Regions from separate parts of the Caenibius sp. WL genome, predicted to be linked through region 2. Evidence: predicted binding sites of a transcription regulator. Region 2 holds the regulator's gene; the other holds the start of a gene.

Region 1 (4,194 bases), 280 kb from region 2:
AGGTGAACGTGCCGAGCGGGATCGCGGCGGTGACGCCTTTGAGATTGTTCGCCCGCGCGCCGTGCACCGTCAGCTTGTGGCCGTTGCCCTTGCGCCGGGTCTTGGGCACGGCGATTTCGCGGGTGCCGTTCAGATAGGCGGCGGTGAGGCTGGCCTTGCTTTTGAGCACCTGCTTCAAAGTGCCTTCGGCCACCACTTCGCCGCCGTGCACGCCCGCACCGGGGCCGAGATCGACGATGTAATCGGCGGCGCGGATGGCGTCTTCGTCATGCTCCACCACGATCACCGTGTTGCCGAGATCGCGCAGGCGCTTCAGCGTTTCCAGCAGCATGTCGTTGTCGCGCTGGTGGAGGCCGATGCTCGGCTCGTCGAGCACGTAGAGCACGCCCGAAAGCCCGCTGCCGATCTGGCTGGCGAGGCGGATGCGCTGGCTTTCCCCGCCCGAGAGCGTGCCGCTCGTCCGGTCGAGATTGAGATAGTCGAGCCCGACATTGTTGAGAAAGCCCAGCCGCTCGTTGATCTCTTTCAGAATCGCGCGGGCGATCTGCTGCTGCTGGGGCGTGAGCTGCTGTTCCAGCCCACCGAACCAGGCGAGCGCATCGGACACCGAAAGCTGGGTCGGCCCGGCGATATCCTGCCCGGCGACTTTCACCGCCAGCGCTTTCTCGTTCAGCCGCTTGCCGCCGCAGGTCTCGCACGGTTGCGCGGTCTGGTACTTGGCCAGTTCCTCGCGCATCCAGGCGCTGTCGGTTTGCAGCATGCGGCGGTTGAGATTGCCGATCACCCCTTCGAACGGCTTGGCGACGGTGTATTCCTTCTTGCCGTCCTTGAACGTCAGTTCCACCGGCATCCCGCCGGTGCCGTGGAGGATGATCGTGCGCTGGTCCGGCGCCAGTTCGTTCCACGGCGTCGTCAGGTCGAACTGGTAGGCCCGCGCGAGGCTGGACAGCACCTGCATGTAATAGGGCGACGGCGGATTGCTCTTGGCCCAGGGGACGACGGCCCCCTGTTTCAACGTCAGATTCTCGTTCGGCACCACCAGTTGCGGATCGAACAGCAGCTTTTCGCCCAGCCCGTCGCAGGCCGGGCAGGCCCCCTGCGGCGCGTTGAAGCTGAACAGGCGCGGTTCCACTTCCTCGATGGTGAAACCGCTGACCGGACAGGCGAATTTTTCGCTGAACACGATGCGGTTGGCCGGAATGCCCGCGCCTTTGATCCCGGCGGTCAGCGATTGGGCTGCCGATGGCGCGTGGCCTTCGACAGGCTCAGGCTGAGCGGACTTTGTGCCTGATCCCTTACCCCCATCCGCTCGTCCTGAGCTTGTCGAAGGACGCGCACCGACGTCTGCCACAGTCCCATCCGCCAGATCGACATAGGCGAGCCCTTCGGCCAGCTTGAGCGCGGTTTCGAAACTGTCGGCCAGCCGCGTTTCGATCCCTTCGCGCACGGCGAGGCGGTCCACCACCACTTCGATATCGTGCTTGTATTTCTTGTCGAGCGCGGGGGCGTTTTCGATCTCGAACATTTCGCCGTCGATCCGCACGCGGGTGAAGCCCGCTTTCTGCCATTCGGCCAGTTCCTTGCGGTATTCGCCCTTGCGGGCGCGCACCACCGGGGCGAGCAGGTAGAGCCGCGTCCCTTCGGGCAGTTCCATCACCCGGTCGACCATGTTGGAAACGGTCTGCGCTTCGATCGGCAGGCCGGTGGCGGGCGAATAGGGCACCCCCACCCGCGCCCACAGCAGGCGCATGTAATCGTAGATTTCGGTGACCGTGGCGACGGTGGAGCGCGGATTGCGGCTGGTCGTCTTCTGCTCGATGGAAATCGCCGGGGAAAGCCCGTCGATATGTTCGACATCGGGCTTCTGCATCATTTCGAGGAACTGGCGCGCATAGGCGCTGAGCGATTCGACGTAGCGGCGCTGCCCTTCGGCATAGATCGTGTCGAACGCGAGGCTCGATTTGCCGGAGCCCGACAGGCCGGTGATGACGATCAGCTTGTCGCGCGGCAGATCGATGTTCACGCCCTTGAGATTGTGTTCACGGGCGCCGCGGACGGAAATGGTGGTAAGTGCCATGGGATGCGATCTGGGGTCTCTGAGGTCAGGAGTCCAGAGGCGCGCGCATCGCATCTCCGGCGCGCAACTTGTTCCTCAAATGTTCGCGCAGGTCAAGAGCGTGCGGAACCCCGCGCAAAGGCGCGCTCCACCGCCGTTCTGGCGGCCCGCCCGCCCCCGCGCAGGCAACGGCCGCGCGTGCCCGATTGCATGGCGCGGCGCTTTGCCCCATGTTCGCCGCCTGTCATCGACTGGAGTATCGCATGAAAATCGCATTGCCCCACAAGGCTCTCCTGCTTGGCGCCGCCTGCGCGCTGTTCGGCCTGCCCGCTCTCGCATCCGCGCAAGACGCGGCCCCGCAGGACGGATCGCTGGCCGAGGCCATGGCGGATGCGCCCGATCCCGATGCACAGGCCCGCGAACGGCTGAATCGGGAACAGGCCGCCGCCGCGCAATCGCAGCTCGAAGCCAACGCGGCGAGCCAGCAGGCCCACGACGAAGCGGTGCGCGAACGCGAAGCGATCATCCAGCAGCAGGAAGCCGCCGCCGCCAAGGCCGCCGCCGATCACGCCGCCGCCATGGCGCGCTGGGAAGAAGCAGTCAAAGCCTGCCGGCGAGGCGACCGCGCGCGCTGCGAAGCGGGCTACTGACGCTCGGGCGGATTGCCCCACCTCTCTCCTAATCGTCATTCCCGCGCAGGCGGGAATGACGAGGGAGTTTCCCCACACACGGCATTTCCCCTGTGCGAACGGGCCGCGAGCGCGCATAGGGTGTACGCACCGATAACCCGTAAAAACATATCAGAGAGGATTGCCCCATGGATCTGCGCGAGATCTCCGACCGGATGGAGATCAACGAACTGCTCGCCCGCTATTGCCACGCGCTCGACCGGCAGGACTGGCCCGCCTATCGCGCGCTGTTCACCCCCGATGCGAAAATGGATTTCGCCGCGTTCGGCGGCCCGGTCGGCAGCGTTGCCGATGTCGAGGCGCACCTGCGCCCCACGCTCGAAAGCCTCAAGACGTCGGAACACGTTTCGACCACCGTCATCATCGATCTGGACGGCGACACGGCGCAGGCGCGCTCCGCCGCCATCGTCCCGCTGACCGCCGCCACGCCCGACGATGGCGAGCACACCACTTTCGCCGGTCTGTTCTACGAGGACGAACTGACCCGCACGGCGGAAGGCTGGCGCATTTGCGCCCGCACCCAGGTGCGCGCTTTCATGCACAATATCGCCTGATTTTTTGGGGGCGGGCGTGGGTGCGCGTCCTTCGACAGGCTCAGGACGAACGGACCTTGTGCCTGATCCCTTGCCGGGGCCAATCATACCAGGACCCGCTCGTCCTGAGCCTGTCGAAGGACGCCCGCCACCTAAGCCGGGATAACCATCACCTTCGCCCCTGTTCAAACCTTGCAGCTTGCGGCAAACCTCCCACATTCCATCAGACTGAGCGAACAGGAGAAATCGTTCCGTGTCATTCCGTCAGATGCTGCTTGCAGCCACCTCCGCTCTTGCCATTGCGAGTGTTCCTGCCATGTCCATCGCCGCCGAAAAGCCCGCCGCGAAAGCCGTCACCAAGGCCGCCAAGCTGACACCGGCGAAAGCCGCGCCCTACACCGGCCCCTTCGCCGAAAAGTCCCCTCTGCCGTTCGAGGCGCCGGACTTCTCGAAAATCAGGGATAGCGATTATGAACCGGCCATTGCGGCAGGCATGGCCGCGCATCAGGCGGAAATCGCCGCGATCGCCAACAATCCCGCCGCGCCGACGGTCGACAACACGCTGGTGGCGATGGAACGGTCGGGCCAGTTGCTCAGCCGCGCGCTGTCGGCGTTCTTCGCCGTGGTCGGGGCCAACACCAACGACACGCTGGACGCGGTGGAAAAGGCGGTTTCGCCCAAGCTGGCCGCGCACACCGATGAAATCTATCTCAACACCGCACTGTTCGGCCGGGTGAAAGCGCTTTACGACAATCGCGCCGCTCTCGGGCTGACGGGCGAACAGGCCCGCCTGCTCGAAACCACATACGAACGGTTCGTCAATGCCGGGGCGCAATTGAACGATGCCGACAAGGCGACGCTCAAATCGCTGAACGAGCAGCTTTCCTCGCTCGGCACCGAATTTTCGCAGAAGCTG
Region 2 (4,194 bases):
CTCAGGAGTGGGTGATCGCCATTCTCCTCTGCGCGGTGGCCGCGTTGGCGGCGGGCTGGGCCTGGAAAGGGAACGAGCGGCGAATCCATTGCACTATGGCGGTGGTCGCGCTGGCAGTGGTGCTCGCAAGCGGAATCGGAGTGATCTGGGTGCGCTCGGCACTGGTCGGTGCAGAGCCCGTTGCCCGCCCGTTCACCGCAACCCTGGATGCTCGCGTCCTGACGCGTGAGGAGCGCCCGGCGGAAGAGCGCGTACGCCTCGTTCTGGCGACGCGTGAGCCGGAGAGCGGGCGGGCGATCCAGGTGCGCGTCAATCTGCCGGACCGTGCGGACGACCCCGCGATTGCCGAAGGGGCGGTGATCCGGCTGAAAGCCCGCCTGATGCCGCCCGCGCCGCCCATGCTGCCCGGTGCCTATGATTTCGCCCGTGCTGCATGGTTCAAGGGCTATGCGGCCACAGGCAACGCGGTCGGCCCGGTGACGGTTCTGGAGGCGGGTGAGGAAAGTGTGGGATTGCCCCGGTTGCAGCGCGGTCTGGCCCGGCATATCCGCGCCCGGATCGATGGATCGCCGGGCACCATCGCGGCGGCGCTGGCCAGCGGGGATCGCGGAGCCATCGCCGAAAGCGATGAACAGGCGATGCGCGATTCCGGGCTGACGCATCTGCTGTCGATCAGCGGGCTGCATGTCAGCGCGGTGATCGGCGCGGCCTATGTCCTCGCCCTGTGGGTGTTGGCGGGATGGCCATGGCTGGCCCTGCGGGTGCGCCTGCCGCTGGTGGCCGCAGGTGTCGGGGCGATCGCGGGGATCGGGTACACGTTGTTGACCGGGGCGGAAGTGCCGACGGTGCGCAGTTGCGCCGGGGCGGTGCTGGTGCTGCTGGCTCTGGCGCTCGGGCGCGAGCCGCTGTCGCTGCGCATGGTTGCGGTGGCGGTGATGTTCGTTCTGTTGTTGTGGCCGGAATCGCTGATCGGGCCCAGCTTCCAGATGAGCTTTGCCGCTGTGATCGCGATCATCGCCTTGCATACCGCTGCCCCGATACGGGCCTTTCTCGCCCCGCGTGAAGAAGGCTGGATCGCGTGGATGGCGCGGCGGACCGTCATGCTGCTGGTGACGGGTTTCGTTATCGAACTGGCGCTGATGCCGATCGTGCTGTTTCACTTCCATCGGGCGGGTGTCTACGGTGCGCTGGCCAATATGGTCGGGATTCCGCTCACGACGTTCATCACCATGCCACTGATCGCGCTGGCGTTGCTGTGCGATCTGGCGGGCATCGGCGCGCCGGTATGGTGGATGGTGGGCAAGTCACTCGAACTTCTGCTGTCCATTGCCCATGTCACCGCGAGCCAGCCCGGCGCGGTGACGCATCTGCCCACCATGGGGCACGGTGTGTTCGCCTTGTTCCTGGCGGGCGGGCTGTGGCTTGCCCTGTGGCGTGGCCGTGTGCGCCTGCTCGGCTTGCTGCCCGTAATATTGGCGGCCGGGCTGGCGCTGCGCGCGCCCGGCACGGACATTCTGGTGACAGGCGACGGCCGCCATGTGGCGATCGTGGGCGAGGGGGAGCGCCTGGTTCTGCTGCGCGCCAGCCGCAGCGATTACACGCGGGACAATCTGGCCGAACTGTCGGGCCTGACGGCGGAACCCGTGCTGTTCGGCGCGTGGCCCGGTGCGCGATGCAGCCGGGATTTCTGCACCGCCACCGTGGTGCGGGCGGGCAAGGCCTATCATCTGCTCGCCACACGCAGCCGGGCTCTGGTCGAGGCGGGCGCGCTGACCCAGGCTTGTGCCCGGGCCGATATCGTGATCGCCGACCGCCGCCTGCCGCGCAATTGCACACCGCGCTGGATCAAGGCAGATCGCCGCATGCTGCAACAGAGCGGAGGTCTGGCGATCAATCTCACCCATCGCAGCGTTACCGCCGTGGCCCAGAATCAGGGGCGGCATGGTTGGTGGAAAGGACACGGCCGGGGCAAGGTTGTCCTCACGCTATTTGAATAAAATTCTTCTATAAGAGGATGATAGTGGTGGAACTTATTTCTCAATATAAGCGAAATTCCGCGCATCACTCAGCCGGGTAAAGCTGCCACCGCTTTGTCGCCAATATGAGAACAACGGAAAAGGGACGGGAAGGAAAAGTTTTGCTTTTCTGCCTGAGAGATCACCTCTTAAGCACGGAAAAAAATCGCTTTCCCAACGTCAATGCTCCATTGCGAAGCTCTCGCTCTCCGGCTCAGTGATAGCGGCGCAGCAGCCCGGCGAGTTTGCCTTGCACGATCACTTCGTGCGGTTCGTAGATTTGTGGCTCGTACGCCGCGTTGGCGGGGGCGAGACGGATCTTGCCGCCATCGCGGTGGAGATATTTCAGAGTGGCTTCTTCGTTGCGGACCAGAGCCACGACGATTTCCCCGTCACGCGCGCTATCCGTACGCTTCACCAAAGCGAAATCGCCATCGAAAATACCCGCTTCGATCATGGAATCGCCGGAGACTTCGAGAGCATAATGTTCCCCCGCGCCGAGCAGCGCGGCGGGGACGGGCAAAGTTGCATGCGTTTCCAGCGCTTCGATCGGGGCGCCGGCGGCAATCCGGCCATGAAGCGGCAGTTCGATCACATCGTTGACATTGGCGGCGAGCGGCGGTGCGACCGGCGGCTTAATCGCGCGGGCGACCGCAGTATCGGCGGGTGCACCGCGCACCGCGGTTCCGGTCACATCCTCAGGCTGCTTGAGCACTTCCAGCGCCCGGGCGCGGTTGGGCAGGCGGCGAATGAAGCCGCGTTCTTCCAGCGCGGAAATCAGTCGGTGCACGCCCGACTTGGATTTCAGGTCAAGCGCTTCCTTCATTTCCTCGAACGAGGGAGAAATGCCGGTTTCTTCCAACTTTGCCTGAATGAACCGGATAAGCTCATGCTGTTTTGCCGTAAGCATGCTCAAATGCTCCCTTGCTGGCCGGAGTGCCCCGGCTGCTTGGTCCAGATTCACGAGGGGGACACCCAGTGAACGAATGAGGAACAATTAAGCAACCTTTTGCCCTGCGTCAAGCGTTTCCGCCATTTTCGAGCAAAAGGCGCAGGCGTGTTCATCCTACCCCGGTGGCCGGGCCCAAGGGGGTGACAGGGGTGACACAGTTCACAGGGGCGCAAAACCGCCGTTTCCGCCGGGCCGGACAGGAAGGCACAGGCAATGCCGTGCGCCTTCCTGCCGGATAGCCTCTCTGCGGAATGTGGCGATCAGGCCTGATGCGAGATGACCACTTTGCCGATATGCGCGCGGCTGCCGAAATGGCGGTAGGCGTCGGCCGCCCGGTCGAACGCGAACGTGGAATCGATCACCGGCTGAATGCCGTTGACATCGACGAAGCGGAGCATGTTTTCCAGATCGCGGCGGCTACCCATGCCGTTGGCGTAAAGCGTCAGCACTTTGTGGTTGATCGGCAGCATGTGGAGGAAGTCGATCGAGCCGAGCCCGCCGACAATGCCCACCATCGCAATCCGCCCGCCGACTTTGGCGGCGATGATCGATTGCGGCATGGTGTTGGGCCCGCCCACTTCGACGACCAGATCGGCGCCGATACCGCCGGTGGCTTCGAGCGCGGCCACGCCCCAGTCCGCCCGTTCATTATAATTGATGACATGATCGGCCCCCAATGCTTTGAGCCGATCCATTTTTTCTGCGGAAGACGTGGTTGCGATCACCCGGCAGCCCATGGCTTTGGCGAACTGCACGGCGAACAGCGAAACACCCCCGGTGCCCTGTGTGAGGACAGTGCTGCCGGGCGTGACGTTATACCCGCTCGGCCCGCCGGAGAGACTGCTCCACGCGCTGAGCCCTGCGCAAGGCAGGCTGGCGCCCTGTTCGAAGCTGAGGCTGGCGGGCAGGGCGACGAGTACGCTTTCGGGCAGAATCACCGTTTCGGCGAGCATGCCGTTGGCCATGATCCCGAGGACCATGCCCGAACTGTCCGGCGCCGGCGGCCCGGCGATCCAGTTGGCATGCGGATTGGCCACGACCCGGTCCCCGGCCCGAAACCGCTGGACGCCTTCGCCCACCGCTTCCACCACACCCGCGCCATCGAGCAGAGGGATAATCCCATCCACCGGATAGGCCCCATGAAGCGTGATGAGATCGACGAAATTGAGCGAATTGGCCTTCACCGCCACCCGCACCTGGCCGGGGCCGGGCTGGCCCGGATCGCGG

Evidence for each region. The regulator LexA, encoded in region 2, represses DNA repair genes until DNA is damaged. The targets are predictions, from matches to a motif close to GTTCCNCNCTTGTTCT.
Region 1: a site for LexA is predicted at 2,148-2,163, ahead of uvrA (excinuclease ABC subunit UvrA). Genes of this name have one in related genera too.

The regions. Positions count from the first base shown of each region.
Region 1 covers NZ_CP081844.1:1,778,866-1,783,059, reverse strand. The annotation lists gene uvrA (excinuclease ABC subunit UvrA) at 1-2,077, opposite strand, end outside; gene K5X80_RS08375 (hypothetical protein) at 2,320-2,706, shown strand; gene K5X80_RS08370 (nuclear transport factor 2 family protein) at 2,874-3,299, shown strand; gene K5X80_RS08365 (M3 family metallopeptidase) at 3,595-4,194, shown strand, end outside.
Region 2 covers NZ_CP081844.1:2,054,276-2,058,469, forward strand. The annotation lists gene K5X80_RS09810 (ComEC/Rec2 family competence protein) at 1-1,997, shown strand, start outside; gene lexA (transcriptional repressor LexA) at 2,230-2,925, opposite strand; gene K5X80_RS09820 (zinc-dependent alcohol dehydrogenase family protein) at 3,228-4,194, opposite strand, start outside.